One region of the Stenotrophomonas sp. ZAC14D1_NAIMI4_1 genome, then DNA from elsewhere that is predicted to be linked to it. Evidence: predicted binding sites of a transcription regulator. Region 1 holds the regulator's gene; the other holds the start of a gene.
The links. Region 1 encodes FliA, which starts transcription of late flagellar genes. Its sites were predicted from a motif close to TAAAGTTTNNCNNNCNNNGGCCGATAA; they were not measured.
Positions count from the first base shown of each region.

Region 2: a site for FliA is predicted at 2,115-2,141, ahead of C1927_RS18965 (methyl-accepting chemotaxis protein). Genes of this name have one in related genera too.

Region 1 covers NZ_CP026001.1:2,268,986-2,276,884, reverse strand. The annotation lists gene flhF (flagellar biosynthesis protein FlhF) at 1-737, shown strand, start outside; gene C1927_RS10545 (MinD/ParA family protein) at 724-1,611, shown strand; gene C1927_RS10540 (RNA polymerase sigma factor FliA) at 1,608-2,351, shown strand; gene cheY (chemotaxis response regulator CheY) at 2,409-2,801, shown strand; gene C1927_RS10530 (protein phosphatase CheZ) at 2,801-3,406, shown strand; gene C1927_RS10525 (chemotaxis protein CheA) at 3,409-5,244, shown strand; gene C1927_RS10520 (flagellar motor protein) at 5,392-6,132, shown strand; partial or broken gene motD (flagellar motor protein MotD) at 6,134-7,015, shown strand; gene C1927_RS10510 (ParA family protein) at 7,149-7,899, shown strand, end outside.
Region 2 covers NZ_CP026001.1:4,157,130-4,165,028, reverse strand. The annotation lists gene C1927_RS18985 (histidine kinase) at 1-8, shown strand, start outside; gene C1927_RS18980 (response regulator transcription factor) at 5-643, shown strand; gene C1927_RS18975 (VOC family protein) at 661-1,032, shown strand; gene C1927_RS18970 (arylamine N-acetyltransferase) at 1,130-1,966, opposite strand; gene C1927_RS18965 (methyl-accepting chemotaxis protein) at 2,170-4,707, shown strand; gene C1927_RS18960 (sulfite reductase flavoprotein subunit alpha) at 4,786-7,314, opposite strand.

The DNA.
Region 1 (7,899 bases):
CCATACAGATCCCGCTGGAGACCGAGGCCCACCGCGGCCGCGGCCTGATGCTGGGGCTGATCTCGCGCAAGCTGCCGATCGCCCCGGTCGACCCGCTGGAAGAAGGCGGCGTGATCGCCCTGGTCGGCCCGACCGGCGCCGGCAAGACCACCACCATCGCCAAGCTGGCCTCGCGCTTCGCCGAGAAGCACGCCCCGCGCGACGTGGCCCTGGTGACCACCGACACCCTGCGCGTCGGCGCCCGCGAGCAGCTGTACGGCTACGGCCGCCAGCTCGGCATCGCGGTGCACGAAGCCAACAGCGGCACCGACCTGGACCAGCTGCTGGAGCGCCTGCAGGACTACAAGCTGGTGCTGATCGATACCGCCGGCCTGGGCCCGCGTGATCGCGCCCTTGCCGCCCAGCTGCAGTGGCTGCGGGCCGCCCGCCAGGTGCGCACCCTGCTGGTACTGCCGGCCAATACCAGCTTCGGCGACATGGACGAGGTCGTCCGCCGCTTCGGCGCGGCCAACCTGCAGGGCCTGGTGCTGAGCAAGCTGGACGAGACCGGCCGCTTCGGCAACGCCCTGTCGGTGGCCGTCGACCATGCCCTGCCGATCACCTGGGTGACCGATGGCCAGGACGTCCCGGAGGACCTGCACCGGGCCAGTGCAGCCAATCTCGTACTTCGCCTTGAAGATTTGCGCCGAGCGGCCGATATGCCCTGCAACCCGGAGTTGAACCATGCCGTCGCGTGAGTACGCCAAGCTGACCAATACCTTCCCGCTGTCGGCTACCCGCAGCGAGCCGCTCGGCCCTGTCCGCACCATCGCGGTGACCGGCGGCAAGGGCGGCGTGGGCAAGACCAACGTGTCGGCCAACCTGGCCGTGGCGCTGGCCGGCATGGGCAAACGCACCCTGCTGCTGGACGCCGACCTCGGCCTGGCCAACATCGACGTCATCCTCGGCCTGAACCCCAAGTTCACCCTGGCCGACCTGGTGGCCGGCCGCTGCAGCCTGGAAGACGTGATCATCGAGGGCCCCAACGGCGTGCTGGTGGTACCGGCCGCGTCGGGCCGCCGGCACATGGCCGAACTGGCCCCAGCCGAACATGTCGGCCTGGTCAACGTGTTCTCCGAGCTGGAACGCGAGCTGGACATCATGGTGGTGGACACCGCCGCCGGCATCAACGACGGCGTGCTGACCTTCTGCCAGGCCGCGCAGGACACCGTGGTGGTGGTCTGCGATGAGCCGGCCTCGATCACCGACGCCTACGCGCTCATCAAGGTGCTGTCGCGCGAACGTGGCGTGGATCGCATCCAGGTGGTGGCCAACATGGTGCGCGACCCCAACGAAGGCCGCGTGCTGTACGAGAAGCTGACCCGCGTCTGCGAGAAGTTCCTCGCCGATGTCTCGCTGAACTACCTCGGCTGCGTGCCGCAGGATGACTGGCTGCGCCTGTCGGTGCAGCGCCAGCAGCCGGTGGTCAAGGCCTACCCGTCCAGCCCGGCCGCGCTGGCGATCACCGAGATCGCCCGCCGTACCGCCCGCTGGCAGGCGCCGACCGAACCGCGTGGTGGCGTCGAATTCTTCCTCGAACGCATCCTCAAGCAGCGTGGGGTGACCGTATGAAAGGCGCAGCCCAGTACAAGGAAGTCCAGCGCTCGAGCGCGACCGACGTCATCGCCCAGCACTCGGACCTGGTGCGGCGCATCGCCCACCACCTGGCGGCGCGCCTGCCGGCCAGCGTCGAGGTGGACGACCTGATCCAGGCCGGCATGATGGGCCTGATCGAAGCCTCGCGAAGCTACGACGCCGACCAGGGCGCCTCGTTCGAGACCTACGCCTCGATCCGCATCCGTGGCTCGATGATCGACGAGATCCGCCGTGGCGACTGGGTGCCGCGTTCGGTGCACCGCCGTGCCCGCGACGCGGCCGCCACCATCCGCCGGCTGGAACAGAGCAGCGGCCGTGCCGCCAGCGCCACTGAAGTGGCCGCGGCGATGGACATGCCCCTGCCCGAGTACCTGCGCCTGATGGAAGACGCCTCGCGCGGCCAGGTGCTGAGCCTGGAGTCGCGCATCGAGGACCAGGGCGAGCTGGATACGGTCGCCCAGGGTGGCCCGACCCCGCAGCAGGTGCTGGAGCGTGGCGAGTTCGGCCGCGAGCTGGGCAAGGCCATCGGCCACCTGCCCGAGCGCGAACAGCTGGTGCTCTCGCTGTACTACGAGCAGGAGCTGAACCTGAAGGAGATCGGCGCGGTGCTCGGCGTGAGCGAATCGCGGGTCTGCCAGATCCACGGCCAGGCCGTGCTGCGCCTGCGCGGCCGGCTCAAGGTGTTCGAGGCGGTCGACGCCGGCCTCGAACAATGAACATGCGCGAGGCGGCTGCCCCCGGCCGCCCGCAGTGAACAACAAAGGAACTCTGCTTTGAACAAGAACATGCGCATCCTGATCGTCGACGACTTCTCGACCATGCGTCGCATCGTCAAGAACCTGCTGGGCGATCTGGGCTTCACCAACACCGCCGAAGCCGAGGACGGGCATGCCGCGCTGTCGATGCTGCAGAGCCAGCCGTTCGATTTCGTGGTCACCGACTGGAACATGCCGGTGATGACCGGCATCGAGCTGCTGAAGGCGATCCGTGCCGATGCCAAGCTGAAGACCCTGCCGGTGCTGATGGTCACCGCCGAAGCAAAGCGCGAGCAGATCATCGAAGCGGCCCAGAGCGGCGTCAACGGCTACATCATCAAGCCGTTCACCGCGCAGACCCTGGAAGAAAAGCTGGGCAAGATCTTCGAACGCCTGGCGGCGAGCGCCTGATGGACGCACAGGTCGACAGAAGCGCCCTTGCCCTGCGCCTGCAGGAAGCCCTGGATGCATTGGAATCCGGTGACGAGGCCGCCTGGCGCCAGCGCATCGACAGCCTGGTGGCCGCGCGCACCCAGCCGATGATGAGCGGTCTTTCGCGGCTGGCCCGCGAACTCGGCCAGGCCCTGGGCGAGCTGCCGACCGTGCCCGACGAGGCCGGCGAGCTGGATGATGCCTGCGCACGCCTGGACCACGTCGTGGCGATGACCGAACAGGCCACCCACCGCACCCTGGACCTGGCCGAAGAATGCCGCGCCCTGACCGAACAGCTGCGTGCCGATGGCCTGCAGCCGGGCCAGGACGCGCAGCTGGAACGCATCCGCCACAACCTGACCGAGATCGCCCTGACCCAGAGCTACCAGGACCTGACCGGGCAGATCATCCGTCGCGTGGTCGGCATCGTCCGCCGCGTGCACGAAGGCTTTGGCGCGCTCGGCCTGCCGCCGGAACAGCATCGCACCGACCCTGAACTGGCCGGGCCGGCACTGAAGGGACTGGACCGCCACGCGGTCTCGCAGAACGACGCCGACGACCTGCTGTCGGACCTGGGGCTGTAAGCATGAGCGCTGTTGCCGACGACATCACTGCCGATTTCATCATCGAGGCGCAGGAAATCCTGGATCGCCTGGGCGAACAGCTGGTGTCGCTGGAACAGGCACCCCAGGACAACGACCAGCTCAATGCGGTCTTCCGCGGCTACCACACGCTGAAGGGCGGCGCCGGCTTCCTCGGCATCACCGCCATGGTCGAGCTGTGCCATGCCGCCGAAGAAGCGCTGGGCGCGGCGCGTGCCGGCCAGGCCGTGCTGCAGGCCCATCACTTCGATGCCGCCCAGCAGTCGCTGGATTACCTGCAGTCGATGCTCGATGCGGTGTCCGCCGGCACTGAACCCGGCTACGCCCCGCCGGAACTGATCGCCCAGTTCGACGTGCATGGCGGAGCGAGCCCCGCATCGAGCGCCGCCGCAGCCGCCACCCCGGCCGCTGCCGGCAGCGACCTGATCACCGACGATGAGTTCGAGGCCCTGCTCGACCAGCTGCATGGCAGCAGCGCACCGACTGCCGTCGCGCCGCCGAAGAAGGCCGATGATGGCCTGATCAGCGAAGACGAGTTCGAAGCCCTGCTCGACCAGCTGCATGGTGGCGCCGTCCCGGGCGCCAAGCCCGTGGCCGCCGCACCGGTGGCCGCCGCACCGGCCCCGGCACCCGCCCCGCGCGCGGCCGCCAAGCCGGCCGCGAACAAGCCGGTGGCCGAAGCCGAACACACCGTGCGCGTGGACACCAAGCGCCTGGATGCGATCGTCAACCTGATCGGCGAACTGGTGCTGTCACGGAACCGGCTGAAGACCCTGCGCACCCGCCTGCGCGACGAAGAGCTGGATCGGGCGGTGTCGACGCTGGACATCGCCACCGCCCGCCTGCAGTCGGCGGTCATGCGCACCCGCATGCAGCCGGTGGGCAAGGTGTTCTCGCGCTTCCCGAAGGTGGCCCGCGACGTCGCCCGTTCGCTGCAGAAGGAAGTGGACCTGGAGCTGATCGGCGCCGAGACCGAACTGGACCGCAACCTGGTCGAAGCGCTGGCCGACCCGCTGGTGCACCTGGTGCGCAACGCCATCGACCACGGCGTGGAAATGCCCGACCTGCGCGAAGCCCAGGGCAAGCCGCGGATGGGCCATGTGCGCCTGTCGGCGCAGCAGGAAGGCGACTACGTCAGCATCGAAGTGCAGGACGACGGCGCCGGCATCGATCCGGAAAAGCTGCGCGCCAAGGCACGCGAGAAGGGCCTGATCGATCCGGAAGCCGCCGCCCGCCTGAGCAGCGAGGAGTGCCTGCACCTGGTGTTCCTGCCCGGCTTCTCGACCAAGCAGCAGGTCACCGATATTTCCGGCCGCGGCGTGGGCATGGACGTGGTGCAGTCTCGTATCCGCGAACTGAGCGGCCAGATCCAGATCCAGTCGGAACTAGGCCGTGGCAGCCGCTTCCTGATCCGCGTGCCACTCACCCTGGCCATCCTGCCGACGCTGCTGGTGCAGGCCGGCGAAGACATCTATGCGCTGCCGCTGGCGCGCGTGATGGAGGTGCTGCACGCCCCACGCACCTCGCTGGGCTGGTTCGATGGCCGCGCCGTGCTGGACCGCCGCTCGCACACTCTGCCGCTGGTCGATCTGCGCCAGTGGCTGGATGTGACGCCTGCAGCGTCCCCCCTGCTGACCATCGTGGTGCTGCAGGCCGGTGAAGCGCGCTTCGGCCTGGTGGTGGACCAGGTGCGCGGCCGCGAGGAAGTGGTCATCAAGCCGCTGCCCAAGGCGCTGCGCGGCCTGCGCGGCTACGCCGGTGCAACCTTGATCGGCGATGGTCGCATGGCCCTGATCCTGGACGTGGACGGCCTGCGCTGAACCCCCGCCGGGCATGGCCCGGCGCTACCCGAGATGGCCCTGCGCGGTAGCGCCGGGCCATGCCCGGCGACCCGAAAACTGTGACTACCGTCTGTACACGATCTACCGGTGTCTCAAGTCCCATTCACACAAGCCGATACCGGACCCATGGATAGACTCAGCCTCATTGGACTCTTTCTCGCCCTGGCCTCGCTGGTCGGCGGCAGCATCCTGAAGGGCGCCGGCCTGGCTTCGCTGTGGTCGCCTGCCGCCTTCGTGATCGTCATCGTCGGCACCGTGGCATCGATCCTGCTGCACACCGCCCCGGCGGTGTTCAAGCACGCCTTCAAGATCGTGCGCTGGGTCGTGCGCCCGCCGCACAGCGACCGTCACGAACTGATCAAGCAGATCGTCGAGTGGAGCAACATCGCCCGCCGCCAGGGCCTGCTGGGCCTGGAGTCGCAGGTGGAAGCGCAGCGCGACCCGTTCCTGCGCAAGGGCCTGCAGCTGCTGGTCGACGGCGTGGAGCCCGAATCGATCCGGCACATGCTGGAAATCGAACTGAGCAGCCAGGAACACCAGGACCAGGCCGGCGCCAAGGTCTTCGAGGCCATGGGCATCTACGCCCCCACCCTGGGCATCATCGGTGCCGTGCTGGGCCTGATCGCGGTGATGAAGAACCTGGCCGACCCCAGCAAGCTGGGCCACGGCATCGCCGCCGCGTTCACCGCCACCATCTACGGCATCGCCTCGGCCAACCTGCTGTTCCTGCCCATCGCGGCCAAGCTGAAGGGCGTGATCGCGCACAACACCCGCGACCGCGAAATGGTCATCGAAGGCCTGATCTCGATCGCCCAGGGCGAAAACCCGCGCAACATCGAAACCAACCTCACCGGCTTCCTGCACTGACATGGCCCGCCGCAAGCACCACGAAGAGCACGCCAACCACGAGGCATGGGCCATTCCCTATGCCGACCTGATGACGTTGCTGCTCGCCTTCTTCGTGGTCATGTATGCCATTTCCTCGGTCAACGAGGGCAAGTACCGGATCATGGCCGACGCCCTGACCGATGCTTTCGGTGGCGCACCGCGCACCATCAATCCGGTGCAGGTGGGCAACAAGCAGGTGCAGGGCGGCGGCTGGGACAGCCCCTCGGTCATCAAGTCGGGCACCCGGATCGGCCCGTCCGCACCGGCGCCCACCCACGACCCCACCCTGCTGCCGGCGATGGCCTCGCAGATGCGCATGCCGGTGTCGGTGCACAACCAGGACCAGATCGCCCGCGCCGAGCGCCAGCTCAGCAGCATCGCCGACCGCCTGACCGCTGCGCTGTCGCCGCTGATCGACCGCGGCATGATCAGCGTGCGCCGCACCGAGCTGTGGATCGAAGTGGAGATCAACAGCGACATCCTGTTCCCGACCGGATCGGCCGCGCTGGACGTGCATGCGCGGCAGACCCTGGCCAGCCTGGCCGACGTGCTGCGCGACGTCCCCAACAGCGTGCGCGTGGAAGGCCACACCGACAACGTACCGATCGCCACCGCCACCTTCCCCTCCAACTGGGAACTGTCGGCCGGTCGCGCCGCCAGCGTGGTGCATCTGTTCGCCGACCAGGGCGTGCAGCCCTCGCGGCTGGCCATGGTCGGCTACGGCCAGTTCCGCCCGCGCGAAGAGAACGACAGCGCGCAGGGCCGCAACCGCAACCGGCGGGTGATGGTCATCATCCTGGCCGACACCAGCCACGCGGTCGACCCGCTGGGCGAACGCTTGAACGCCGCCGCCGGTGGCAGCGCGGCCACCGACACGGCCGCCACTGCACCGCGCAGCACCCCCGTTTCCCCCAACGCACCGGTGCAGTTGCCGCCGGTGCCGGCTGGCAGCCGCGTCGGCGCCGCCGTTCCCCCGGCAATGAAGGAGTAACCCGATGCGCATCTGGGCAGTCGCCAACCAGAAGGGTGGAGTCGGCAAGACCACCACCACCCTCGCCCTCGGTCGCGGCCTGGCCGCACAGGGCCACCGCGTGCTGTTGATCGACCTGGATCCGCACGCCTCGCTTACCCGCGCCTTCGGCGTGCCGGTGGAACCGGCGCCGGCCGGCGTGCTGGAACTGTTCGGCGCACCGCCGGCCGAGCTGTCCGCACTGAGCCACCCCAGCAGCATCGGCGGCCTGGACTACGTGTGCGCGCAGGCTTCGCTGGCCACGCTGGAACGGCGCAGCGCCAACCAGCCCGGCCTGGGCCTGGCCCTGCAGAACGCACTTGCCCGCCACCAGGGCCAGCATGACTACATCCTGCTGGACTGCGCGCCCACCCTGGGCCTGCTGATGATCAACGCACTGGCTGCGGCCGACCGCCTGATCATTCCCACCCAGGCCGAGCCGCTGGCCCTGCACGGACTGGACGGCATGGTGCGCACCGGCGAGATGGTCGAGCGCTCGCGCCGCCGTCCGCTGCCGATCTCGATCCTGCCCACCCTGTTCGACCGCCGCACCCGCGCCGGCAACGAATCGCTGCGCACCATGCAGGACCGCCACGGCGCCCGCGTGTGGGAAGACGCGATCCCGATCGACACCCGCATCAGCAACGCCGCCGGCCTGACCCTGCCCAATGTGGGCGAGGACTACCCGGGCCGCGGCCTGGCCGCCTATCGCCGCGCCCTGAACTGGATCCTCGGCG
Region 2 (7,899 bases), 1.9 Mb from region 1:
CGGCATGAGCGGCGCACCGATCCGCGTCGCCCTGGCCGATGACCAGGCCTTGGTCCGTGCCGGGCTGCGCGCGCTGCTGCAGGGGCTGGGCGTACAGGTGGTGCTGGAAGCCGAGGATGGCCAGGCGCTGCTGGATGCACTGGCCACCCAGCCGGTGGACGTGGTGCTCAGCGATATCCGCATGCCCGGCCTGGATGGCATCGGGGCGCTGCGCCAGCTGCGCGCCCGCGGCGATGCCACACCCTGCCTGCTGCTGACCACCTTCGATGAAAGCGACCTGCTGCTGCGCGCCAGCGAAGCCGGTGCACAGGGGTTCCTGTTGAAGGATGCGGCGCCGGCCGACCTGCGCGAGGCGATCGAGCGGGTGGCCGCCGGCGAAACCCTGCTGCTGCCGGTCAGCACCGAACCGGTGCGCTCGCGCTACCGTTTCCACGACGAAGCACCGCCCAGCGATACCTTCGGCGAACGCGAAGTGGCCATCCTGCGCCTGCTGGCCGGCGGCTACAGCAACAAGGAAATCGCGCGCAGCCTGTTCCTGGCCGAAGGCACGGTGAAGAACTACGTGTCCACCATCCTCGACAAGCTCGGCACGCGCGACCGTACCCGCGCGGTGCTGAAGGCGATTACCCTGCGCATCATCTGAAGCGGAGTGGTGCAGCGATGAACCCTGTCATGCATGTCGAGATTGCGGTGGCCGACCTCGCCCGCGCCATCGCGTTCTACCAGCAGTGGCTGCAGGTGGTGATCGACGCTCCGGTGCATGTGCACGACTGCACGATGGCCTACCTGCCGTTCGAGGATGACGCCGGCGGCGCCAGCATGGCCCTGGTGCACGGCGCGGACTATCGCCCGTCCGAGCAGGGCGCGCGCATCTACATCGGTGTCGATGATCTGGACGCCAGCCTGGCCCGCGCGCTGCAGGCCGGTGCCGCGCTGCGTTTCGGCCCTGCCGAGGCCGGCGGCTGGCGCGTGGCGGAGATCGCCGACAGCGAAGGCAACCGCATCGCCGTACAGGCCCCGATAGCGACCTGACACCACTCTGTAGAGCCGAGCCCATGCTCGGCTGCCGTTGGCCCGTAGAGTCGAGCTTGCTCGACTGCTTCGCGCACCCAGTCGAGCAAGCTCGACTCTACACGGCCGTCGCCTGCCACCGCTGCAGCCACCCGGCAATGGCCGGGTCCAGCCGCGCATCCTCCGGCAGCCTTATGCCAAACCCTTCCTGCAGCACCTGCCGTACGTCGGCCACGTCGCGCAGTGCGCGCTTCTCCGGCGCCTTTCCCGGGCGGTACTCGGTGTACTGGCCGCTGCCAACCGTGCGGCGTCCTTCCGGCCAGGTCAGCGACGCACGCAGTTCCCCGGGGAAACTCGACTGCGGGTGTGTGCACACATACCAGTTGCCCACCTCGTTGTCGGCCGCCGCGGGCGACGTAAGGTCGAAGCGGTACAGCGGACGCCAGTCCTCGCCGCTGCTGGCTGCCAGCAGGAAATCGCCATCGTCCAGCCGCTGCAGCCGGTAGCGCTCGTGCGGCGTGTCCTGCGCCGAGGGCGCGTGCAGGCGCAGCGGTACGGTCGGGGTCAGGCTGCCGAAGCCGGTATCCACCAGCCAGTCCTCGCCATCCAGCCGCACCCGGATCAACAGGTGCGTGCGCGGCGTCAGTTCACCTTCGCCGGCCGACAGCAGCACGCGCGCACTCAACGCATGGGCGTCGAAGCCCAGCGACTGCAGCAGCGCGAGGAAGGCGCCATTGAGCTCGAAGCAGTAGCCCCCGCGCTGCGCCTCCAGCAGCTTGCGTTGCACGCGGTCCAGGTCGATCGGCACGGGGTCGCGCAGCAGGCAGGTCAGGGTCTCGAACGGCACATGGGCGTTGTGGCGCTGCTGCAGCAGGGTCAGCCCGGCCAGGGTGGCCGGCGGCGCGGCCTGCAACTGCAAGCGCTGCAGGTAACGGGGGATGTCGAGCGCGGTCATGACGGCACCAGGCGGGGCAGGGGCACCTACTGTGCAACCGCAACCGGGGTTGAGGTCAAGGGCGGGCGCCGATGTCATCGCCCCGTCGCCTGCGGCCGGTACAAAGACCGCGACCGCCGGCTCGGCGGCCCGATGCGGAAAACAATCCTAAAGTCTTTCTGATCCGGGCCGATACAGGTGCGTCCTTTCGCCTGGAGTCTGTCATGTCGACCGCGGTTGTTCGCCTTCGGTCCCTGCGCACCCGCCTGGTTGGGCTGCGCTCGGCGTTTCCTGCCCTGTTGCGCTGGCTGCAGCCGCACCGGCTCAGCGTGGCCGACAAACTGAAGGCCACCCTGTGGGTCTGCGGCCTGGGCCTGGTCGCCATTGCCGGCGCCTACGCCTGGACCGGCCACGCAAGCGGGCAGGCCGCCCGCACCCAGGCCAGCTACCAGCGTGGCAGCGATCTGGCGGCGGCGCTGGCCACCCGCGTGGCCGAAGCGCGGCGCCTGCAGACCCAGTATGCGCGCAGTTTCGACGATGCCGACCGCAGCCAGCTGCTGGCCACCCAGCAGGAACTGAAGGACGACCTGCAGGCGCTGCGCGCGATGCCGATGGATGCGGCCCGTCGCAAGGCGCTGCAGTCCCTGGCCGAGGCGGTCGACGGGTTCTCGCAGGGCATCGCCGCCCTGTTCGAGCGCGTGGATGAAATGGGCCGCGGCGACGCCGGCCTGGCCGCACAGCTGCAGCAGGCTGCCGATGCGCTGCAGGCGAACGTGGCTGCGCTGCAGCGTCCGGCACTGGAACTGCACGTGCAGAAGATGCGCCGGCAGGAGGCCCTGCTGCTGCTCGATGGCGACTCCACCCACGCCGACCGGGCCAGCGAGGAGAAGCTGCCTTTCGACCTGGCCCTGGCCGGGTTGCCGGCCGAGGCGCAGGAAAGCCTGCGTGCCGACATGGATGCCTACCAGACGGCGCTGCTGGGCTACACCGCCGCCCGCGTCGGCCTGGATGTGGAAGCACAGTCGCTGGTCGATGCTGCGGCCGGCGTGGCGCCGGCACTGGCCGCGTTCCAGAAGGCACAGGTGCAGGCGCTGGCCCAGGCGCAGGCACGCCAGCAGGCCGGTGCACGCACCCTGAGCGTGCTGTTCGCCGCGACGCTGGCCCTGGTGGCCGGCGTGCTGATCACCAGCCTGGTGCTGGTGCTGCGCGCCGTGCGGCGCCCGATCCAGGACACCCTGCGCTTTGCCAGTGACATCGCCGACGATCGCCTGGACACCACCCTGCGCGTGCACAACGCCAACGATGAGATCGGCCAGTTGGCGCAGCGCCTGATCGACATGCAGCAGCGCCTGCGCGCGCGCATCGAGGAGGAACGCGCGGTCGCCCGTGGCAATACCCGCGTGCGCCAGGCACTGGACAGCGCACAGACCGGGTTGATGGTGATCGACGCGGAAGGGCAGGTGGCCTACGCCAATCCCGCGCTGCTGCAACAGCTGGGCATGCAGGCCGACGCGCTGGTTGGCAGCGATGCCGTGCGCCTGCACCCGGCGATGACCAGCCTGGCGGGCGTACGCCGACGCGAGGAGCGCGAGATCAATCATCTCGGCGTGCGCTACCAGCTCATCGCCAACGCCATCATCGACGAGGATCACTTCCTCGGCGTGGCGGTGGAATGGCGCAGCCGCGCGCTGGAAACCCTGCTGGAAACCGAAGTGGCCGCACTGGTCGACGCCGCCGCACACGGCGAACTGCACGGCCGCATCGCCCTGGAGGGCAAGCAGGGCTTCGTGCGCACGCTGTCCACCAGCATCAACCACCTGCTGGCCACATTCGAAACCAACCTGGGCGACCTGCAGGCGCTGCTGGCAGCACTGGCCCGGGGTGACCTGAGCGTGCGCATGGAAGGCGACCTGCAGGGCGTGTTCGCGCGCATGCGCGACGATGCCAATGCCACCGTCGGCCAGCTCGGCCGCATCGTCACCCGCATCCAGCAGGCCACCTCGCGGCTGGACGTGGGCGTGGGCGAGATCGTCGCCGGCCACCATGATCTCTCGCAGCGCACCGAGCAGCAGGCGGCCAACCTGGAAGAAACGGCTGCGTCGATGCACGAGCTGACCGACACCGTCGGCCGCAACGCCGACGCCGCCGGCCGTGCCGATGCGCTGGTGCAGGGCGCGGCGGCGGTGGCCGCACGAGGCGGCCAGGCCGTGGGCCAGGTGGTGGCCACCATGCACGGCATCAGCGAAGCGTCGCGCCGCATCGGTGACATCACCCAACTGATCGATGGCATCGCGTTCCAGACCAACATCCTGGCGCTGAACGCCGCCGTGGAAGCCGCGCGTGCCGGCGAACAGGGCCGCAGTTTCGCCGTGGTGGCCTCCGAAGTGCGGTTGCTGGCACAGCGCAGCGCCGAGGCTGCCAAGCAGATCAAGGGCCTGATTGAGGACTCGGTGGCCCGCGTCGGCCAGGGCAATGTGCAGGCCGAACAGGCCGGCACCACCATGGGCGAGATCGTCGGCAGCGTGCAGCAGCTGGCGGAACTGCTCACCGCCATCCGCAGCGCATCGCAGGACCAGCACGCGGGCATCGCCCAGGTGAACCAGACCATCGTGCAGATGGAATCGAGCACCCAGCGCAATGCCAGCCTGGTGGAGGAAGCCGGTGCCTCCACCGCGCACATGCAGACGCAGGTCCAGGCTCTGGCCGAAGCGGTATCGGCGTTCCGCCTGCAACCGGAGCGACGCCCGCGCGTGGCGGCGTGATAGAACTCCGGTGGTGCCGGCCGCTGGCCGGCATTTCCATGGTCATGCCGGCCAGCGGCCGGCACTACCAGAGGGGGATCAATACACGTCGCGGCGGTAGTGCCCGCTCTCCAGCAGCGTCTCCACCGCATCATCGCCCAGCGCCGCACGCAGCACCTGGTCAACGCCTTCGGCCATGCCCTGCAGCGAGCCACACACGTGGATCACCGCCCCACGCGCCAGCCATGCCTGCAGTTCCGCCGTAGCGGCCTGCAGCTGGTGCTGCACGTAGCCGCCGCCATCGGCATCACGCGAGAACGCCAGGTCAACGCGCGCCACGTGGCCCTCGGCCTGCCACTGCGCGATCTCCTCGCCGAACAGCTGGTCGTGCGCGCGCTGGCGCTCGCCGAACAGCAGCCAATGGCCGTGTTCGCCATGCTGGGCGGCTTCGCGCAGCAGGCTGCGCAGGCCGGCAATGCCGGTACCGTTGCCGACCAGCACCATCGGCGCGCCGGCCTGGCGGTGGAAGCCAGGGTTGCGGTGCACGCGCGCGGCAATGCGGCTGACCAGCGGCGCGTGCAGCGACAGCCAGCCCGAGCCCAGGCCGGGGCGGCCCGCAGCGTCGTGCACCAGGCGCACCACCAGTTCCACTGCACCATCGGCGGCACACGACGCGATGGAGTACTCGCGCCCAGGCAGCATCGGCAGGCCCGCCAGCCACAGCGCAGCGTCCTGTACCGGCAGCGCGGCGCCTTCGTCGGGCAGCACGCGTTCGCCTGCCAGGTCCAGCAGCGTGCGGGTGCCACCGTCGAGCAGCAGTGGCTGCAGCGGGTCCAGCCCGCGTGCTTCCAGCACCGTCGTGGTGTGCTGCACGCTGTTGCGCGGTGCAATGTGCAGGATGTCGCCGGCCTGCCAGGTCGTGTCGGCAGGCGGTGCCAGACGGATCTTCCAGATCGCGCCGCCCAGGCTGCCCGGATTCAATGCTTCGCGTTCCAGCAGCTGCCAGTCGTGCATCTGCGTGGCCGGCGGCAGCACGCTGTCATCGGTGTCGATGCCGGTCAGTGCGCCCAGCTCGCGCTGCCACTGGCGCAGGGCCACCACCGAGGCGGCATCCACGTCGATGCGCGGGAACAGGGGCCGTGCCCCGTTGCCTGCCAGCCACGCGTCCACCTGTGCACCGAACGCGCAGTAATGCGGGTACTGCCGATCACCCAGCGCCAGGACGCCATGGCGCAGGCCCGAGAGATCCACGTTCTGGGCCAGCAGCAGGCGTGCCGCACGGCGCGCGCTGTCCGGCGGCTCGCCATCGCCGAAGGTGCTGAGCACGAACAGGACCTGCGGGCTGTCCTGCAGCAGCGCAGCGGTCACCCGCGCCAGCGGCAGCACCTGCACCGGGTGGCCGGCGGCCTGCAGCTGTGCCGCCGCGCGCCAGGCCAGCTGTTCGGCCAGGCCACTCTGGCTGGCGTGGATCACCCGCCACGGCGTGCCTTCGCCGCCGCTTTCCTGCGCTGCGGGCAGGGTCTGCCGCAGCGCTCGTGCCGCGCGCTGGCTGCGCCGGCGGTCCAGGTACAGCATCCAGCCGGTAATGAAGAACAGGCTCATGGCCAGGCTGCTGAGCATCACCACCACCCGGCCGGGCAGGCCGAAGTAGCTGCCCGAATGCAGTGCGAACATGCTGGTGGCCAGCTTGCCGCCGCTGCCCTGGCGCTCGTAGGGGCGCGCTTCCAGCAGTGCGCCGCTGGCCGGGTCCAGCTGCAGCAGGTCGTGCGCGCGGTCGTGGTGGCCGCCGCGCAGGGCAGGGTCACCGGACATCACCCGCACGTTCAGCACCTGGCCCGGCTTTTCCGGCAGGCGCAGGTCGATGTAGCCGCTGCGCACACCGGGCTGCGCATACAGCGTGTCCTCAACGTGCTGCAGGTCGAGGGTCGCATCCGGGGCAACCTTGTGCTTTGCCGGTGCAGGCACGCCCAGCACGCTGTTGGCCGCGCTGCGGTACCAGTCGAACGACCACCACAGGCCGGTCAGCGCACTCATCAGGTAGATCAGCAGCACCCAGGTGCCGACCACCGAGTGCAGGCTCCACAGGAAGCCGCGGCCGCTGCGTTTCCATTCCACCGCCAGCCAGCTGCGCCAGTGCCACCAGCGCCGTGGCCAGCGCAGGTAGAGGCCGGACAGCGCGAAGAACAGCAGCGCGATGGCGCAGCTGCCGACCACGACCTTGCCGCGCTCGCCAGCGGCCAGGTGCCGGTGCAGGTCTTCGACGAAGTCGAAGAACGCCTGGCCACGCAGGTGGCTGAAGCGTTCGCCGTTGTAAGGGTTGAAATAGACCCAGTGGTCCTTGCCGCCAGCGAAGCGCGCCACCGAGGGGCGCTGGCCGGTGGCATCCACGCGCAGTCGCTGCAGCGGCCGATCGCTACCGGCCTGCAGCAGCGGCACCAGCTCGCTCAGCGCGAGGGCCTGCTGGCCGTCGGCGTGGTGCTCGGCGATGGCGGCGAAGCCGGGATTGGCCGCGCGCAGCAGCTCATCCTCGAAGGACAGGGTGGCGCCACTGAGGCCCATGATGGCCAGGAGGGTGCCGGCCGTGATGCCCAGCAGCCAGTGCAGTTGGAACAGGACGTTCTTGAACATCGGGGAGAGAGGCCGTTGAGGCTGCCGCCCGCATCCTGCGCAACAGCAAATGAGAATTAATCCGTAATTCTCCGGGCGCGGACGGGCTGCGGTCAAGGAGGGTTTTATTGCAGGGCTTGCAGCCCTGCACCCGCTTCAAGTCACAGCAACGTCAACGTCAAAAGCTGGCTTTCCGTGGGTTGGCGGGGTGGGTCCGGTTGAGGGGGACGCCGTAAACCCGTCCATGGGGGCTTGGTCGCGGCATCCATGCCGCTCACACCCCCTCAACCGGACCCACCCCGCCTTCGACAGTTTCCCGCGATCTGTCGGAACGACGTTTTGCTTTGGTGGGTGCCGACCGTTGGTCGGCACGGGGTCGGACATCGATATCTGACAGAAGTGCCGACCAACGGTCGGCACCCACCAACAGGCGCAGGAATCTGTCAGAGGTGGGGCGGTGTGGGCTTGCAGGACCGCAGGCGCCATGGATGGCGCCTACGAGCCCCCATGGATGGGTTTACGGCGTGTCCTGCAAGCCCACACCGCCCCGCCATCCCACGGAAAGCCCGCTTCGGCTTTTGACGTTGCCGTTGCATTGAGCAGGTG